Regions from separate parts of the Bordetella genomosp. 5 genome, predicted to be linked through region 1. Evidence: predicted binding sites of a transcription regulator. Region 1 holds the regulator's gene; the other holds the start of a gene.
What was found. Region 1 encodes LexA, which represses DNA repair genes until DNA is damaged. Its sites were predicted from a motif close to ACTGTATNNNNATACAGT; they were not measured.
Positions count from the first base shown of each region.

Region 2: imuA (translesion DNA synthesis-associated protein ImuA) is a predicted target of LexA. The motif match lies at 5,182-5,199, and genes of this name have one in related genera.

Region 1 covers NZ_NEVP01000004.1:102,054-112,071, forward strand. The annotation lists gene lon (endopeptidase La) at 1-1,801, shown strand, start outside; gene CAL25_RS05995 (Bug family tripartite tricarboxylate transporter substrate binding protein) at 2,275-3,201, shown strand; gene CAL25_RS06000 (NAD(P)-dependent oxidoreductase) at 3,198-4,199, shown strand; gene lexA (transcriptional repressor LexA) at 4,407-5,063, opposite strand; gene CAL25_RS06010 (amino acid aminotransferase) at 5,225-6,427, opposite strand; gene uvrB (excinuclease ABC subunit UvrB) at 6,505-8,529, shown strand; gene CAL25_RS06020 (low molecular weight protein-tyrosine-phosphatase) at 8,893-9,384, shown strand; gene iscR (Fe-S cluster assembly transcriptional regulator IscR) at 9,721-10,018, shown strand, end outside.
Region 2 covers NZ_NEVP01000010.1:59,516-69,533, reverse strand. The annotation lists gene CAL25_RS15790 (error-prone DNA polymerase) at 1-3,003, opposite strand, end outside; gene CAL25_RS15785 (Y-family DNA polymerase) at 3,008-4,471, opposite strand; gene imuA (translesion DNA synthesis-associated protein ImuA) at 4,404-5,135, opposite strand; gene ypfH (esterase) at 5,401-6,105, shown strand; gene CAL25_RS15770 (C40 family peptidase) at 6,188-6,787, opposite strand; gene CAL25_RS15765 (AMP nucleosidase) at 7,012-8,490, shown strand; gene CAL25_RS15760 (EAL domain-containing protein) at 8,742-9,575, shown strand; gene CAL25_RS15755 (SURF1 family protein) at 9,616-10,018, opposite strand, start outside.

The DNA.
Region 1 (10,018 bases):
GAAGCGCATTCGCGGCCGCGTGAAGAAGCAGATGGAGAAGAGTCAGCGCGATTACTACCTCAACGAACAGGTCAAGGCGATCCAGAAGGAGCTTGGCGAGGGCGAAGAGGGCGCTGATATCGAAGAGCTCGAGAAGAAAATCCTTGCGGCGCACATGCCCAAGGAAGCGCGCAAGAAGGCCGACGCCGAGCTCAAGAAGCTCAAGCTGATGTCGCCGATGTCCGCCGAAGCCACGGTGGTGCGCAACTACATCGACACGCTCATCAATCTGCCCTGGCGCAAGAAGAGCAAGATCAACAATTCGCTCGCCAACGCCGAGACCGTGCTCGACGACGACCACTATGGTCTCGAGAAGGTCAAGGAACGCATTCTCGAGTACCTCGCGGTGCAACAGCGCGTGGACAAGGTGAAGGCGCCCATCCTGTGCCTGGTCGGCCCTCCGGGCGTGGGCAAGACCTCGCTCGGCCAGTCGATCGCGAAAGCCACGAATCGCAAGTTCGTGCGCATGGCGCTGGGCGGCGTGCGTGACGAGGCCGAGATCCGTGGCCACCGCCGCACGTACATCGGCTCGATGCCCGGCAAGATCCTGCAGAACATGTCGAAGGTTGCCGTGCGCAATCCGCTGTTCCTGCTCGACGAAATCGACAAGCTCGGCATGGACTTCCGTGGCGATCCTTCGTCGGCGCTGCTCGAGGTGCTCGATCCCGAACAGAACCACACGTTCCAGGACCATTACATCGAGGTGGATTTCGATCTGTCCGACGTGATGTTCGTGGCGACCAGCAACACGCTGAACATTCCGCCGGCGCTGCTCGATCGTATGGAAGTGATCCGCCTCTCGGGTTACACCGAAGAGGAAAAGATCCACATCGCCCGCGATCACCTGCTGCCCAAGCTGATGAAGAACAACGGCTTGCGCGAAAACGAGCTGACCGTCGACGAAAGCGCGCTGCAGGACATCGTGCGCTACTACACCCGCGAAGCCGGTGTGCGTGCGCTCGAGCGTGAAGTCGGAAAGATCTGCCGCAAGGTGGTCAAGCAGTTGCTGACCGAGAAGGACAAGGGCGAGGTGCGCGCCGACGGTCCCGTGACCGTCAACGCGGCCAACCTCAATGACTACCTCGGTGTGCGCCGCTATACCTTCGGTATGGCCGAAAAGGAAAATCAGATCGGTCAGGTGACCGGCCTGGCATGGACGGAAGTGGGCGGCGATCTGCTGACCATCGAAGTCGCCGATATGCCGGGTAAGGGCGTCATTCAGCGCACGGGTTCGCTCGGCGATGTGATGAAGGAATCGGTCGAGGCCGCTCGTACGGTGGTGCGTTCGCGCGCTCGCCGTCTGGGCTTCGCGGACAGCGTGTTCGAAAAGCACGACATGCACGTCCACGTGCCCGAGGGTGCCACGCCCAAGGACGGCCCGTCCGCCGGTATCGCGATCACGACGGCCATGGTGTCGGCCCTGTCGCGCATCCCGGTGCGTGCCGATGTCGCCATGACCGGTGAGATCACGCTGCGCGGCGAAGTGCTGCCGATCGGCGGTCTCAAGGAGAAGCTGCTGGCCGCGCACCGTGGCGGTATCAAGACGGTGCTGATTCCCGAAGAAAACGTGAAGGATCTCGCCGAGATTCCCGACAACGTGAAGAACTTCCTCGAGATCGTGCCGGTGCGCTGGATCGACAAGGTGCTCGAGCTCGCGCTCGAACGCCAGCCGGAACCGCTCGCCGAGGAAGAAGCCTCCAAAGAGCCGCTGGTGGCCAAGCCCGTCGAGGCAGGCTCCACCGACCCGGTGATCAAGCACTGACACAGGCTCCGCTTGCCTCGCGGGATCGGAGGCAGCAGAACTGAAGAGAAGCCCGGACCAACGGTCCGGGCTTTTTTTTTGCGGTGTTCGTCGCGGGCTCTCGTGCGCAACCGAGAGGATGTGGCGCTGCGGCGCGGTCCGGAAGTCCCCGCATGGTTACGTTGCGGCGCAGCAGCCTGGCGCTGCCGCGGCCCACCCTCGTCCAAATGGAATAGCGGCGTTTCCATTAATTCAAGCAGGGCAGCCAGCCGTCTCTCTAGTATGGGTCCAGGTCGCCGCACAGACGGACGACCAAAGACCAATAAAGGGAGACAAGCATGGATTCGGTATGGCAGGCTGCCCGTGAGGGCTGCCCGGACGAGGCCGGGCGTGGCAAAGGCGTAGCGGGGCAAACCGCGCGTCGCGAACATGAAGGGCGCGGGGCGCGGCGGCGTGGTGGATGCCTTGGCGCGTTCGGCGTGCTGGCGCTCGCCATGGCGACGGGCGCCTCCGCCGCGCAACCCGCATGGCCGCAAAAGCCGGTATCCGTGGTGGTCGCGTTCTCCGCGGGCGGCACGACGGATATCCTCGCGCGCGAAATCGGTGCGTCGCTCACGCAGCGCTGGGGCCAGTCGGTGGTGGTGGAAAACAAGCCCGGCGCGAGCGGCAACATCGGCACGCAGGCGGTCGTGAATGCGGCACCCGACGGCTACACACTGCTGATCAACTCGATCGGACCGATTGCCGTCAATCCCGCCTTGTATCGCAAGCTGCCATTCGATCCGCAAAAGGATCTCAAGCCGGTGGTGCTCGTCGCCGACGTGCCGAACGTTCTGGTGGTGCACCCGTCGAGCAACGTGAAGACGCTGGCGGAACTGGTGCAGCGCATGAAGGCCAAGCCCAATGGCTACAACTGCGCCTCGACCGGCGTGGGCACCGCGGCGCATCTGTCATGCGCCACGTTCGCGCAACAGGCGGGCGTGGAAGTGACGCACATTCCCTACAAGGGCGCCGATGCGCTGAACGATCTGCTGGGCGGCCGCGTGCAATTCATGTTCGCGACCATCCCTTCGGTCATGGGGCATCTGCGCTCTGGCGCGCTGGTGCCGTTGGCCGTGTCCACGCAACGCCGATCGCCCAGCCTGCCCAACGTACCGACGGTCGCTGAAAGCGGCTATCCGAAGTTCGCGCTGGGCTCCTGGTTCGGCTATTTCGTGCCCAAGCGCACGCCGGACGAGATCGTGGCACGCATCAACGCCGACGTGAACGCCGTGCTGGCCGAGCCCGTCATCAAGCAGAAGCTCCAGAGCGAAGGGGCCGAGGCCGTGGGCGGAACGCCGCAGCAGTTCGCCGACTACGTGCGTTCCGAGACCGACAAGTGGGGCAAGGTCGTCGAGCAACTCGGAGTGGCACTCGATTGAAGGCTCAGCCCTATGTCGTGGTGAGCACGCGTGCGCTGGCGCCGGAGGCGATGACGCGCGCGCGTGCCTTGTTCGATTTCCGGGTGGCGCTGGATCCCGGCGAGGCCAGTCTGCGCGTCGCGCTAAGGGACGCGCACGCCGTGATCGCGCGCGATGATCTGCCCGAGGACCTGTGCACGCTGGCGCCGCGCCTCATCATGGTAGCCCGCCATGGCGTGGGGCTCGACGTGGTGCCGTTGGCCGCCTGCTCCGAACACGGCGTGCTGGTCAGCAACGTGCCGGGCGGCAACGCGCGCAGCGTGGCGGAATTCGCGGTCATGCGCATGTTGATGCTGGCGCGCGAGCAGTCTCGCATCGACGCCGCCATGCACGAGGCGGGCTGGGACGAGACGCGCAGCCGCTATTCTGGCCGGGCGCTGGAGTTGTACGGCCGTCGGGCCGGCATCCTGGGCTATGGCGCGATTGCCGCGGCGCTGGCGCCGATGCTGCATTTTGGCTTCGGCATGGAGGTGTATGTCAGCACCCGGGATCCCGCCCGGCTGCCCGCCTGGGTCAGGCCCGCCTCGCCGGAGGCGTTGGCGCAGGCCTGTCAGTTCGTCCTGCCCTGTGTGGCGCTGAACGCGCAGACCCGGGGCCTCGTCGACGCCGCGTTTCTCGCGGCGATGCGCCGCGATGCCTGGCTGGTGAATGTGTCGCGCGGCGAGGTCATCGATCAGGACGCCTTGGTGGAACGCCTGCGCGGCGGGCATCTGGCCGGGGCTGCGCTCGATGTCGTGCGCGAGCGGCGCCTGGACGCGGATCACCCCTTGTTGAAACTGCCTGGGGTGCTCGTGTCGCCGCACCTCGCCGGCCATACCGCCGACGCAAATCTGCGCAATGGCATGAGCGCGCTCGACAGCCTCGAGTCGGTGCTGTTGCGGGGCGAATCCCCGCCGCTGGCAGTGAATGCGGAGCAGGCCTGGCCGGCGGCGCACGCCAGGTGGCAGGCCGGCCGCTGAAGCACGCAGGCGACGCGGTAGCAAAGGCACGAGCGAGACCACAAGCACAAGGCAAAAGCACAAGGCACAAGCCAAAGGCACGAGCACAAGGCAAGCGCAAGGCACGAGCACACGGCACAAACAAAATGCGCAAGCAAAAGGCCCACGCGGTGCGTGGGCCTTTGCTCATTGGGGCGGAGCGGCTCGGGTGAGCCTGCCGCTGAGCGCCTAGTGCAGCGCTTGCGTGCGGATGAGGCCGACCGCGATGCCTTCGAGGGCGAATTCGTCTTCGCGGCCGACGATGATCGGGCTGAAGTCGGGATTCTCGGGCAGCAGCTCGATGCGGCCATTCTGGCACTGCAGACGCTTGACCGTGACTTCGTCGCCGAGTCGGGCGACGACGATCTGACCGTTGCGGGCCTCGGAGGCGCGCTTGACCGCGAGCAGGTCGCCCTCGAGGATGCCGACATCGCGCATGCTCATGCCGCGCACCTTGAGCAGGTAATCCGGGGTTTGCGCGAACAGGCCCGGGTCGACGCCGACCTCGCGCTCGACGTGCTCGGCCGCCAGGATGGGGCTGCCGGCGGCCACGCGGCCCACCAGCGGCAGCAGCAGCTGCGACAGGCTGGGCATGGGCAGCATCGGCTGACGTGCGCTGGCATCCGGCTCGGCGTCTTTCAGGCGGATGCCGCGCGAGGCGCCGGCGGTGAGCTCGATTGCGCCCTTGCGTGCCAGCGCCTTCAGATGATCCTCGGCGGCGTTGGGCGAGCGGAATCCCAGCGCCTGCGCGATCTCGGCGCGCGTGGGCGGAAAACCGGTACGGGCGACGGTTTGCCGGATGAGGTTGAGGATTTCCTGCTGGCGTTCCGTGAGTTTCGTGGCCATGGCGATGATCCGCCAGATGCGGACTGTATGTATATACAGCGTGATTCTGGGGGACGATACCGAAAAAAGCAAGTCCACGGGACGGACGCCCAAACAAAAGCCCACCGCGAGGGTGGGCTTCGGTTCGTTGGCCCGCTCGCGCGGGCCTCGGAGGCAGCTGCTTACTTCAGCACGGCGGCGATGGCGCGGGCCACGACGTCGATGTTGCGGCTGTTGAGCGCGGCCACGCAGATGCGGCCGCTGGAGACGGCGTACACGCCGTGCTCTTCGCGCAGACGGTCGACCTGGGCCGAGGTCAGGCCCGAGTACGAGAACATGCCACGCTGACGCAGCACGAAGCTGAAGTCCTGGGTGGCGCCGGCCTCGGCGATCTTGGCGACCAGCTGCTTGCGCATTTCGCGGATGCGATCGCGCATACCGGCGAGTTCCTGCTTCCATTCGGCCAGCAGCTCGGGCGTGTTCAGCACGGTCGAGACCACGGTGCCGCCGTGGGTGGGCGGGTTGGAGTAGTTGGTGCGGATGACGCGCTTGAGCTGGCTCAGGACGCGCGTGGCCTCGTCCTTGTTGCCGGCGATCACGGTCAGGGCGCCGACGCGCTCGCCATACAGCGAGAACGACTTCGAGAACGACGAGCTCACGAACATGGTGAGGCCGAGGTCGGCGAACATGCGCACCACGGCGGCGTCCTGCTCGAGGTCTTCGCCGAAGCCCTGGTAGGCGATATCGAGGAAGGGCACGAGGTTGCGCGCCTTCACGACATCGGCGATCTGCTTCCACTGCTCGGCGGTGGGATCCACGCCGGTGGGGTTGTGGCAGCACGCGTGCAGCACCACGACGGTCTTCTCGGGCGCGGCCTGCAGGCCGGCGAGCATGGCGTCGAAGTTCAGGCCGCGGGTGCTGGCGTCGTAATAGGGGTAGGTGCCGACGGTGAACCCGGCGCGCTCAAACAGCGCGCGGTGGTTTTCCCAGCTCGGGTCGCTGATCAACACTTGCGACTGCGGCAGCAGCTGACGCAGGAAGTCGGCGCCGATCTTGAGGGCACCCGTACCGCCCAGTGCCTGGGTCGTCAGCACGCGGCCTTCGGCGGCGAGCTTGGAATCATTGCCCAGCAGCAGCGCCTGCGCGCCCTTGTTGTAGCCGGCGATCCCTTCGATCGGCAGGTAGCCACGTGCGGCGGCGGCTTCGATGCGGGCGATCTCGGCCTTGCGGACGGCGCCCAGCAGGGGGATGCGTCCCTCATCATCGTAGTACACGCCCACGCCCAGGTTGACTTTACCGGGGCGGGTATCGGCGTTGTACTGCTCGTTCAGGCCAAGAATGGGGTCGCGCGGCGCGAGTTCGACGGAATCGAAAAGGGTGCTCATGGGACAAGATTGAGTGGGATGGACGCACACCGAGGTGCTATGGATAATGGGGGGTTTACCCTCAAGGACAGTCTAGCATGACCGCTCCTGGATACGTCGATTTCCCGAACAGCCCCTTCCAGCTCTACCAGCCGTATCCGCCCGCGGGCGATCAGCCGGACGCCATCGCCGGATTGGTGCAGGGAGTCGAAGACGGCCTGATGTACCAGACCTTGCTGGGCGTCACGGGCTCGGGCAAGACCTACACGATGGCCAACGTGATCGCGCGTCTGGGTCGTCCGGCGCTGGTGCTCGCGCCCAACAAAACGCTCGCCGCGCAGCTTTACGCCGAGATGCGCGAGTTCTTTCCGAAAAACGCCGTCGAGTACTTCGTTTCGTACTACGACTACTACCAACCCGAAGCCTACGTGCCCACGCGCGATCTGTTCATCGAGAAGGACTCCTCGATCAACGAACACATCGAACAGATGCGGCTGTCGGCGACCAAGAGCCTGCTCGAGCGCCGCGATACGGTGATCGTGGGCACGGTGTCGTGTATCTACGGTATCGGTAATCCGGGTGATTACCACGCGATGGTGCTGATCCTGCGCGCCGGAGACCGCGTGTCGCGGCGCGAGGTGCTCGCGCGGCTCGTGGCGATGCAATACACGCGCAACGATGCGGACTTCACGCGCGGCGCGTTCCGTGTGCGCGGCGAGACCATCGATATCTTTCCGGCCGAAAGCCCGGAGCTGGCGCTGCGCGTCACGCTGTTCGACGACGAGATCGAAACGCTGGAGCTGTTCGATCCGCTTACCGGCAAGGTGCGCCAGAAGGTGCCGCGCTTCACCGTCTACCCCGGCTCGCATTACGTGACGCCGCGCGAAACGGTGCTGCGTGCCATCGAGACCATCAAGGAAGAGCTGCGCGAACGCCTGGCGTTCTTCACGCGTGAGGGCAAGCTCGTGGAGGCGCAGCGGCTGGAGCAGCGCACGCGCTTCGACCTCGAAATGCTGCAAGAGCTGGGCTTCTGCAAGGGCATCGAAAACTACTCGCGGCATCTGTCGGGCGCGGCGCCTGGTGAACCGCCTCCCACCCTGATCGATTACCTGCCGGCCGACGCGTTGATGTTCATCGACGAGAGCCATGTGACCATCGGCCAGCTGGGCGGCATGTTTCGGGGTGACCGGGCGCGCAAGGATACGCTCGTGCAGTATGGCTTCCGCCTGCCGTCGGCGCTCGACAACCGGCCGCTGCAGCTCGAAGAGTTCGAGGCGCGCATGCGCCAGTGCACGTTCGTCTCTGCCACGCCGGCGGCGTACGAAAAAGAGCATGCCGACAACGTGGTCGAGCAGGTGGTGCGGCCCACCGGCCTGGTCGATCCCATCGTGGAGATTCGGCCGGCGCACAGCCAGGTCGATGACCTGTTGGGCGAGATCCGCATCCGCGTGCAGGCGCAGGAACGCGTGCTGGTCACGACGCTGACCAAGCGCATGGCCGAAGACCTGACCGACTACCTCAGCGAGCATGGCATCAAGGTGCGTTATCTGCACTCCGACATCGATACGGTGGAGCGCGTCGAGATCATCCGCGACCTGCGTCTGGGCACGTTCGATGTGCTGGTGGGCATCAACCTGCTGCGCGAGGGCCTGGATATTCCGGAGGTGTCGCTGGTCGCGATTCTGGACGCCGACAAGGAAGGCTTTCTGCGCTCGGAGCGCAGCCTGATTCAGACCATCGGCCGCGCCGCGCGCAATCTGAACGGCCGCGCGATCCTCTACGCCGACCGCGTGACGGATTCGATGCGCCGCGCCATCGACGAAACCGAGCGCCGCCGGACCAAGCAGATCGAGCACAACACGGCCCATGGCATCACGGCGCGCGGCGTGAGCAAGGCCGTGCGCGAACTGATCGACGGCGTGGTGGCCCCCGCGAACCACGACATGCTCGAGGACGCGGTGCCGGCCGCGTTGCTGACCGACGAGAAGGCGCTGGCGCGTGAAATCAAGCGCCTCGAAAAGCTGATGATCGATCACGCCCGCAACCTCGAATTCGAGCAGGCGGCGGCCGCGCGCGATGCCCTCAACGCGCTGAAGAATCGCGTCCTGCTCGACGGAGCCTGATGCGCTTGCCGCGGGCGCCCGTCCGTCAGGCCGGGCGCCCGTGGCGCCTCGGTTGCGGCGGGGCAGGGCTTGCCCGCACCGCAACGAGATGCCTCCCGGGCGGCCTTGATATGGCGCAATGGCCTCATTTATTGCTTACGCAAAGCTGAAGCGGCAGCCTTTTTGGTCAGATAAATAGGGGTCCGGCCCCGTCAGGAGTGTCTGCACAAAAAGGGGCCGGTTTTCAATCAGCTTTCACCCGAGCGTTGCGTGCTAAGTGTTTGTAAAGTCGAGGGAAAACCATGTTTTCGCACGACCGTCCAATCCTTGGTGGAACGCAAAAAAAGCTTGCTAAATTCCGGGTTTTCCCGCAGACTTTACGCCATGATGACCAAGGTACTTTTCGTTTGCATGGGCAACATCTGCCGCTCGCCGAGCGCAGAGGGTGTGTTCCGCCATCTGGTGAGCGACGCCGGACTGGCCGACGTCGTGCGGATCGACTCCGCCGCCACGCATGCCTTCCACATCGGCGAAGCCCCGGATGCCCGGGCCCAGGCTGCTGCCCGCAAGCGCGGCTACGACATCTCGCAATGCGAAGCGCGTCAGGTGACCGCGGAAGACTTCCGCGACTACGACCTGATCCTCGCAATGGACTGGGACAACCTGTCTGCCCTGCAGCAGCAGTGCCCCAAGGCCTACCAGCACAAGCTGATGCTGCTGATGCGCTTTGCCAATGAGTTCGAAGAAGCCACCGTGCCCGATCCGTACTACGGCGGCCCGGAAGGTTTCGGCAAGGTGCTCGACTATCTCGAGGATGCCTGTCAGGGCGTGCTGGAGATGGTGCGCAAGCGCGCGACCCAATATCAGGCTGCCTGATAGAGGTGCCTGTCGGGGGCGCCGGTGTCGGTCCCCCGGTAGTGGCAGGGCGGTGGTGGCGGGTCGGTATCCGCTATTTCGCAGTGTCTGCTCGGCAGGGGCGATCGGCGCGACTGGTCGGTCGGCCCTCGATAGTGACCCCCCGGTAGCCTCCGGAGCGGGGCCCCGAAAGCATACGAACCGCGCTGTGGGCGCGGTTTTTTTCCGCCGAGATACCTAGCGATTTACTCGGGAATTTGCTATACTTGAGGCAATTACTCAAGTATTCGCTCTCCCGCCGTCCACGCGTCATTGCCGGGTGGCCCGGGTGTTCAACGGATTCACAGGAAACCTACCATGCGGTTAACCACCAAGGGGCGTTTCGCCGTGACTGCCATGATCGATCTGGCTATGCGGCAGCATAGCGGCCCGGTCACTCTCGCGGCGATCAGCCAGCGCCAGAATATTTCCCTCTCCTATCTGGAACAACTGTTCGGCAAGCTGCGCCGCCACGAACTCGTGGACAGCGTGCGCGGCCCGGGCGGTGGCTATTCGCTCGCCCGTCTGGCGCGCAACGTCACCGTGGCCGACATCATCTTCGCTGTCGACGAGCCGCTCGACGCCACCAGCTGTGGTGGCAAGCGTGACTGCACCA
Region 2 (10,018 bases), on a different contig from region 1:
CGGCCCCGTTTCGTCTTCGAGCGTGACGAAGATGGTGCCCTTGGCGGTCTGGGGCCGTTGCCGCACGGTGACGATGCCGCAGGCGCGGGCGAGGCGGCGGTTGGGGTAGGTGTTGAGTGTCTGCGAGGTCTCGAAACGGCGCGCCGCCAGTTGCGCGCGCAACAAGGCGAGGGGATGGCGTCGCAGGCTCAGGCCGGTGCTGAGATAGTCGGCCGAGATGCCCTGGCCTTCGGAGGGGGCCGCGAGCTCGGCCACCTGGGCCTCTTCGATCGGCGCATCGCGCAGCAGGTCGCGGTCGGCCACGCCGGCCGCCGCTTCCCAGCTGGCCTGGCGCCGATGCCCGGCGAGGGCGGCCAGCGCGTCGGCCGCGGCCAGCGCATCGAGCTCGTGGCGGCCCAGCCCGGCGCGCCGCGCCAGATCGGCGGTGTTGGCGAAGGGCCGCTGTGCCCGCGCCTGCTCGATGGCGCGCGCGCTGTCTTCGGACATCCCCTTGATCTGATTGAAACCCAGGCGCACGGCGGGGCGGGCCGCATCCGCGCGCGGCTCGAGCGCGGCCTCCCAGCCGCTGTGCATGATGTCGACCGGCAGCACGCGCACCTGATGGCGCCGGGCATCCTGCACCAGCTGCGCGGGTGCATAGAATCCCATCGGCTGGGAGTTGAGCAGGGCGGCCAGGAAGGCCTCGGGTTCGTGGCACTTGAGCCAGGAGCTGGCGTAGGCCAGCAGCGCGAAGCTCGCCGCGTGGCTTTCGGGAAAACCGTACTCGCCGAAGCCCTCCACCTGCCGGAACAAGGCCTCGGCGAACTCCAGGCTGTAGCCGTGGGCGAGCAGGCCGCCCACCAGCTTGGCGCGGAATTTGTCCACGCCGCCCTTGCGGCGCCATGCAGCCATCGAGCGGCGCAGCTGGTCGGCCTCGCCGGGCGTGAAGCCGGCCGCGACCACCGCGATCTGCATCACCTGTTCCTGGAAGATCGGCACGCCCATCGTGCGCGACAATACGGCCTGGACCGCGGGCCCGGGGTAGGTCTCGGGCTCTTTGCCCTGACGCCGGCGCAGATAGGGGTGCACCATGCCGCCCTGGATCGGACCCGGGCGGACGATGGCCACCTGCACGACGAGGTCGTAGTATTCGCGGGGCCGCAGGCGCGGCAGCATGCTCATCTGCGCGCGCGACTCGATCTGGAACACACCCACCGTGTCGGCTTCGCAGATCATGTCGTAGGTGGCCGTGTCGTCTTGCGGAATCTGATGCAGGGCCAGCGGCTCGCCGCGGCGCGCGCCGGCCAGTTCGAGCGCGCGGCGCAGCACCGAGAGCATGCCCAGGGCGAGCACGTCGACCTTGAGCAGGCCCAGCGCGTCGAGGTCGTCCTTGTCCCATTGCACGACGCTGCGATCGGCCATGGCGGCGTTTTCGATGGGCACCAGGCGCGAGAGCAGGCCGCGCGACATCACGAAGCCGCCCGGATGCTGCGACAGGTGGCGCGGGAAGCCCATCAGGGTTTCGGACAGGATGGCCCATTGGCGCGCCACGCGCGAGGCCGGATCGAGCCCGCAGTTGCCGAGCGTGCGCAGCATGGCCTTTTTTCCGTCCCACCATTGGTGCGCGCGCGCCACCGCATCGATGATGGTCGGATCGATGCCCAATGCCCGGCCGGTATCGCGCAGCACACTGCGGGGCCGATACGAAATCACGACGGCGGTGAGCGCCGCGCGGCGCCGGCCGTATTTGCCGTAAATATATTGGATGATCTCTTCGCGCCGCTGATGCTCGAAGTCGACGTCGATATCGGGCGGCTCGTTGCGCTCTCTGCTGATGAAGCGTTCGAAAAGCGCGTTGCCGTTGGCGGGATTGACGGCGGTGATGCCCAGGCAATAACAGACCGCCGAATTGGCCGCCGATCCGCGGCCCTGGCACAGGATGCCCAGCCGGCGCGCCTCGCGGACCAGGTCATGGACGGTGAGGAAGTAGGCCTCGTAGCCGAGGTCGGCAATGAGCTCGAGTTCTTTTTCGACCTGCGCCTCGACGATCGGCGGCACGCCGTCCGGGTAGCGCTCGCGCGCGCCTTCGTAGGTGGCGCGGCGCAGGTAGCTGGCGGGGGTTTCGCCCGGCGGCACGATCTCGTCGGGATATTCGTAGCGCAGCTCTTTCAGTGAGAACGTGCAGCGTCGCGCGATCTCGAGCGTCTGCGCCAACGCGGCGGGCGGGTACAGGCCCGCCAGCCGCAGACGCGAGCGCAGATGCCGCTCGGCATTGGCCGCGAGTTCGTAGCCGCATTGCGCCACCGGGCGGCCGAGGCGGATTGCGGTGAGGGTGTCGTGCAGCGGCTTGCGCGAGCGCACGTGCATCTGCACCTGGCCGACCGCCACCTGAGGCAGTGCCGCGGCCTGCGCCGCCGCGTCCAGCGCGGCGCGATGCAGGTCGTCGCGCGATCGATGCAGCAGCGTGAGCCCGAGCCAGGCGCGTTGCGCAAACACGCGGGCCAGCCAGCGGGCCTGCGCGACGATCTGCGCGGTGTCCAGCCCGTAAGTGGGCGTGAGGATGGCCAGGCAACCCGGCAGGCCGCGCAGATGCGCGAGCGAGGCGGGCGGGGCGGCGAGATCGTCGGCGCGCAGGTGATAGCTGCCCTTGGCCGCGCGGGAGCGGCCCAGCGTGATGAACTCGGTGAGATTGCCGTAACCCTCGCGATCCTGGGCGAGCAAGGTCAGTTCGATGGGCGGGCCGGGCTCGTCGTGGAGCACGAAGCGGCTGCCCACGATCAGCGCCAGCCCGAGTTTTTCGGCCTCGACATGCGCCCGCACGACGCCGGCCACGCTGCATTCGTCGGTGAGCGCGAGCGCGGCGTAACCCTGGCGATGCGCGCGTTCGGCCAGCTCTTCGGGATGCGAGGCGCCTTGCAGGAACGAGAAGTTCGATTGGCAATCCAGCTCGGCATAGCCGGGCAGCCCCGCGCCGATATCGGCGGGCGGGAGCGGCAGGGAGGCGGGTTCGTGGGGTGGCTGCATGGAATCAGGCGTAGCGTCCGTGCAGGAACCAGCGCGCGGTCTCGCCGCCGCGTTCGCGATAGAGCCAATAGCGCGCGCCCGCGGCGTCTTCGGCCACGAAGTAATCGCGCTGGGTATTGATGGCGTCCCACCAGCCGCTTTCGATGCGCTCGGGGCCGCGCGTGAGGCGCAGCGCCTGGCCCTGGTAGACCGGCCGGTGCGCGCGAATCTCGAGCGCCTGCGCGGGCTCGATCAGCCAGAACGGCCGTTCCAGGGCGGGCGGCAGCACCGGCGGGCGGCCTCCCGCCGCCTCCAGGGCGACCCAACGGTTGGCCACTTCAGGCCGATGATCGGCCAGGGGGGCGGGCCGGCGCACCTGCTCGGGGCCGAGCCGCGCGCACAGCAGGTCGAGCAGGCGGGCGTGATCGGTGGCGTTGCCGCCCGGCTCGGGAAAAAGCGTGGTGCTGATCGCGGGCATGTCGACGGTGAGCGGCGCGGACAGCGTGACGGCTATCACGGGCGCGGCCAGCTCGAGCCGCGACAGGCGTTCGCGCAGCAGGCCGCGCAGGTGCGCGCTCTGCCACACCGGCTCGGCCATGGCCAGATGCAGTTGCGAGGGATCGCGGGCGTGACGGCCTCGTTCGTGTTCGAGCGTGAGCGTGATGGCGCGCACCGCGAGCCGCTGCGCGCCCAGCCAGCCGCTCAGTTGTTCGGTCAGGCGGCCGCTCACATGCAACAGCGCCTCGGCGTGCTCCACGTAGTCCATCAGTTCGGTGCGCGCCTCGAAATGCGCGGGCGGCGTGAGCCAGGCGTGGACTTCGGCGGCATCGCCATACGCGGCGTCGAGCGCGCGCAGCAACGCCGGATCACTGCGCCGCTGCAGGCCCGCGCGCGGCAATCGCCGCAGGTCGGCCAGGCGCTTGCAGCCCAGGCCCTGCAGCCAGGCCAGGCGGGGCTGGGCCTCGGGCAGCAGCACGAGAGGCAGCGCATCGAGCCGGCGGGCGAGCGCCGGTTCGCGCAAGACCCGGCGCCGCCCCGGACTGCGCGCCAGCAACCAGGCACCGCGTGCGGTCGGCGCCACCGCGATGCCGGCCTGCAGGTCCAGGGCCGCGAGGGTGTCGCGCACACGCCGGTAGAGGGCGCGCGGGCCGCCGAACACCATCAGGCTCGCGCCCACATCGAGCAGCAGGCTGTCGCCGTCGGGGACGGCCAGCTGCGGCGTGTATTGCAGCAGGGACAGCGCGGCGGCCTGGAGCGTGCGGGCCTCGGCCGCCGGATCGCGCTCGAGCAGCAGCGCGTCGGGACACAACGCCAGCGCGCCGGCGCGGCGCAGGCCGAGGCGCAGGCCCGCCGCACGCGCCGCCGGGGTGAGGGCGATCACGCGCTCTTGTTCGAGCACGGCGCACACCAGCTCGGGCTGCTCAGACCAATGCGGTCGTGCGGCGTCCAGCGGCAGGCGTGGCAGGAAGACGGCGATCCAGAGGCGCATGGGGCAAGGGGGAATGCAGCGGCTGTGCCGGTACGGCGGGCAGCAGGCGGCCGGTGTTTTCTTCGAAAGGCAGATACAGGGTGACGTCGCAGACCGGACCGCGGCGCTTGAGCACCTGCACGCTCAGGCCGGCCGCGGCGGGCGCCAGCGCGAGCCGCAAGGGCGCCGGCGAGGCGTGCTGGGCCGCATTGGCGGGCCGCAGGGCAAAGAACAGGGTTTCGCTGCCCTGCGCGGCCAGGTGCAGCCGGCGCAGCGACTCGGGCCGGACCTGCGGCAGCCAGCACAGCAGAGCGGCGCAACTGCCGTGCTTGAGCACCTGGTCGGCGGCCCAGAGCGTGTCGCGCGGCGAGGCGGGCGTGAGCCACAGCAGACGCTGCGGATCCAGGCCCCAATGCATCCATGTGGTGATGTGCGGCGTGAACGGCGGCTGCAGCAGGACGATGTCGCGATGGGCGGGCAGGGCGGTCAGTGCCGGACGCAGCAGGCTCAGCTCGCCGCAGCCGGGATGAGGCGCCAGCAATTCGGTGAGGCTGCCCTGCGGCCAGCCCTCGTCGGGCAGCAGCGCCGACAGCGCGGCATGGCCGGTGGGCACGGCGCGCGCACTGCCCTGCGCCAATTGCGTGGCGCGCCACAGGGCGGGATGGATGAGTTCGGGCGAAGGCATGGCCGGCGGGCGGGTCGCGCGCGGCGATCCATAGCATCAGAATAGGACTGTACAAATATACAGTAAAATTGAGCGTGGGTCCGAATCCACTGGCAACCAAGCGCGGCTTCCCTTGACCACGGCCCACATCGCCGGGTGCCGCGTGGCCCGCGCCACCCGCCGGATGGGCGGCCGCCTGGGTCGGTCCGCCGGCCGGATCCGCCGCGCGCACACGTATAGAATGTTTTCTTGGGCCGTTCGCCGGCCGTTCCTGGATTTGCGCATCATGTCTTCGCCCCGCGTCATCGAATTCCTGCCCACCCCCGACGGAGAGGTCAAACAGCTGTTCGTGCTGTTGCATGGCGTGGGCGGCACGCCGGAGGGGCTCGAGGGGCTTGCACAGGCCATCCGGCGGGCGTTTCCCGCCGCCGCGGTGCTGATCCCCGAGGGCTTCGCGCCCTTCGAGGGCGGCGGCGCCGGGCGCCAGTGGTTCTCGGTGCAGGGCGTCACAGACGAAAATCGCCCCGAACGCGTGGCGCAGGCCTTGCCGGCGCTGGTGGATTACATCCACCAGGCCCAGGCGCGCTTCAAGCTGCTGCCCCCCGCCACCGCGCTGGCGGGCTTCTCGCAGGGGGCCATCATGGCGCTCGAGGCCGTGCAGGCGCACGAAGCGCTGGCGGGCCGGGTGCTGGCTTTCTCGGGGCGCTATGCCGAGCTGCCCAAGGTGCCGCCGCCTTACACCACCATCCATCTGCTGCATGGCGCGGCCGATCCCGTGATGCCGGTTCAGCTGGCCCAGGCGGCGCAGTTGCGCCTCGACGAACTCCATGGCGATGCCACCCTCGACATCGCCAGCACGATCGGCCACGAACTGCATCCGGCGCTCATCGAGCGCGCGATCCAGCGCCTGCAAACCTGCGTGCCCTTGCGCAGTTGGGAAACGGCGCTCGGCCTGGACCAATCGCCGCCCGCCGGCACCAGCGTGCACTGAGCGGTAAAAAATACAGAAGCAGGGTGTAAAAAAAGCGGCGTTGCGCCGCTTTTTTCGTGCCGCGAAGCGTCGCTTTGCCGACTCAGCCCTTGGCGGCCACCAGGGTGCCGCCGTCGAGCGTGCTCTCGTCGAGATAGGCGCGCGCGCCCAGATAGCGCTTGGACCAATAGGTGTTGTCGAGGCGGTCGACACGGACCTTCGCACCGCGCGAAGGCGCATGCACGAACTGGCCCTGGCCGATGTAGATCCCCACATGCGAGGTCACGCCGCGGCCGCGCGTGGCGAAAAACACCAGGTCGCCGGGCTTGAGGCGGGTGCGTGCGACATTCTTGCCGGCGCTGCGCTGGGCACGCGACGTGCGAGGCATATCCATGCCAGCGATTTCACGGTACACGAACAGCACCAGACCGCTGCAGTCGAAGCCGTCGAGCGGATCATCGCCGCCCCAGGAATAGGGCGTGCCGATGGCTTGCAGACCGGCCTGCACGACGCGGTCGCGCAGCGTGGGAACGGTGGGTTCGTTGGCGAGCGCCAGACCATTGAGGTTGGAGCGGGCCGTGGGGTGCAGCGAGGCCTGGGCCGCGCCACTGAAAGTGGTCAAACAAAGCGCCAGAAGCGGGGCGCTGATCAAAGCAGACAACACAGAGGATTGTCGGCGGACTTCTCGCGTGGGTGGAGTCATTAGCGACACTTCAAAAATCGGAGTGGGCGTGATGGCTGCAACGTGCTAGCCGGCGGCAGTGCGCATTCTGTCATCGAAGCGCCGTCCGATTGTAATGCAATAGTATTTCATTACATTTGCAATGAAATGCTGCATCGATGTGCGCGAATGTACGCGGTGCGATGCGAGCCATGCGGCATAATCCCTCCACCGGCGCCGCGTCGGCGTCGGCCATGGACCGGAACATGACCGCAGCCCCTCTGTACAGCCCCGACCCGATCCCTTTCGAGCCTTTCGACGACGCCGAACGCGCGGTGGAGCGCCTGCTCGAAATCTACGCCCGCAATACCGGTTTTCTGCGCGACGCCTTCCAGGAAGTCCTGCAGGGCAAAGACCTGCGAACCCGGGTTCGCGCCTGCTATCCCGCCGTCCGGGTGGGCGTCGACACCTACGATCCCATCGATACCCGCCTTTCTTATGGGCATGTGGCCGAGCCGGGCAGCTACCAGACCACCATCACCCAGCCGCTACTGTTCCGCGACTACCTGATCGAGCAACTCGGCCAGCTGCTGCAGAACCACCGCGTGCCGATCGAGGTGGGCGAATCCGACATGCCGATCCCGCTGCACTTCGCCTTTCCCGATGGCGCCTATGTCGAGGGCGAACACCTCGAAAGCCTGAAGCGGCCGCTGCGGGATCTGTTCGACGTGCCCGATCTGGCCGTCACCGACGACGCCATCGTGAACGGCTCCTGGAAGGGCCGCGAAGGCGAGCCGCGACCGCTGGCGCCGTTCACGGCCACGCGGGTGGATTATTCGCTGCATCGCCTGCAGCACTACACCGCCACGGCGCCGTCGCATTTCCAGAACTTCGTGCTGTTCACCAACTACCAGTTCTATGTCGACGAGTTCTGCGCGCGCGCGCGGGCCCTGATGGCCGAAGGTGGCGGCGACTACGACGCGCTGGTGGAGCCGGGCAACCGCATCACGCGCCGCGGTGAAAGCGCACCGAACGACGCCTCGTCGGTGCGTCTGCCGCAGATGCCGGCCTATCACCTGATCCGGCCGAATCATTCCGGCATCACGCTGGTCAATATCGGCGTGGGACCGTCCAACGCCAAGACCATCACCGATCACATCGCCGTGCTGCGCCCGCACGCCTGGCTGATGCTGGGGCATTGCGCCGGCCTGCGCGATTCGCAGCGCCTGGGCGATTATGTGCTGGCCCACGGCTATGTGCGCGACGATCACGTGCTCGACGCCGACCTGCCGACCTGGGTGCCCGTGCCGCCGCTGGCCGAAGTCCAAGTGGCGCTGGAACAGGCGGTCGAAGAGGTGGCCGGGCTGTCGGGCTGGGACCTCAAGCGCATCATGCGCACCGGCACCGTGGCCACGATCGACAACCGCAACTGGGAGCTGCGCGACCAGGGCGAGCTGGTGCAGCGTTTCGCCCAGTCGCGCGCCATCGCGCTCGACATGGAGTCGGCCACCATCGCCGCCAACGGCTTTCGCTTCCGCGTGCCGTACGGCACGCTGCTGTGCGTGTCCGACAAGCCCTTGCATGGCGAGCTCAAGCTGCCGGGCATGGCCAGCGCGTTCTACCGCCGCCAGGTCAACCAGCATCTGGAGATCGGTATCCGCGCGCTCGAGCTGCTGCGCGACATGGCGCCCGAACGCCTGCATTCGCGCAAGCTGCGCACCTTCACTGAAACGGCGTTTCAATAAGCCGCGGCGGGCCCGCACCATCCTGGTGCCGGCCCGCGTGAGGCGAAGCGCGCGCAGCAGGCACGAGCAGCAGGCACGCGTCCAGCTCGCGCTTCGTCGGCGCTTTTTTTTTCTCCTCGCATCGAGCCACGCTCGGCAGTCCCGCGCACAACGCGTTAAGCTTGGCCTGCGCTCGCCAGGGTCACGCCGGTCCGGCCCGCGGCGCCGAATGCACGGCAGCCACGCGGTGGCAAGGACACAGGAGACCGGGAGTGACGCAGGAACAAGAAGGCAATCGCGCGCTACCCGACGCCGTCGGGCTGCGCGCCATGCTCGAGTCAGCGGGGCGCGATGCCGCCCTGCGGGCGCAGTTTCGCGCGGTGCTTCAGCCCATGCTGGCCCTGGAGTCGGGCCATTGCGTGGGGGCCGAGGTGCTCATGCGCTGGCGCCTCGACGATGGCACCGACGTGCCCCCCGAACGCTTCATTCCGATCGCGCGCGAGCTCGGCTGCCTGCCCGTGCTGAGCCGGGAGGTGTTCGTCCATGCGGCCAGCGCGCTGGCCGCCATCGGGCTGCCCGACGGCTTTCATGTGTCGTTCAACGTGCCGGCCGGTTATCTGCTCGATGACCGCTTCGATGCCCATCTGGCCGAGATCGACCAGATCCTGCCGCCGCAGGCCGACATCTGGATCGAGCTCACCGAAGACGAAGCCTTGCCGGACAGCGAGGCCGCACTGACCCGGCTCGCCAGCGTGCGGCACGGCCGGGTGAAGATCGGCGTCGATGATTTCGGCACCGGTTTCAATGGCGTCGAGACCGTGGCGCGCGTCCAACCCGATTTTCTCAAGCTCGACCAATCGCTGACCGCCGCGCTAGGCACGCCCGACGAAAACCGGGCGCTGCTCGACGTGGCCCGCTACGCGGGCGCATACCGGGGCGTGCGGGTCGTGGCCGAGGGCATCGAAAATGCCATGCAGGTGGTGCGCCTGCGCGAGCTCGGCATTCAGGGCGGTCAGGGATTTTTCTTCGACCAGCCCATGTCGCTCGAGGCCTTCGCGGTGTGGTTGCCGCAGGCCGAATTGCGAGCCGGCGCCCCGGCGGGCTAGGCCGGAGCACGGGGCGCGTGGCGCGCCCCGCGGCACTTCTCTATCGCCCGGATGCCTGCTGCTGCCTGCGCGTGCGCAATTCTTCGCGGGCGACGATGCCCGCGCCCACCAGCACCATCAGCGCCAGCGCGAACCAGGTGATGGCATAGCCCAGGTGGTGGTTGGCGAAGCTCAGCACCGTGAGACCGCCGACGGGCGCGGTCTCGGGATCGCGGGCGCTGCTGGCGCCGGCGTCGATGAAGTAGGGGGCGACCAGCGCCGGGTCGATGCCACGGCGCGTGGCGATCGCGGGCAGGTCGCGCGAATACCAGCGGTCGGCCTGGGCGTCGTTTTCGCGCAGGAATCCGCCGGGGCCTTCACCCATGCGCAGCAGCCCCTCGACCTTCACGGGCTCGCTCGTGCCGGCCTCGGGGGCGCGCTTGCGCCAGCCCGGCAGCACGAAG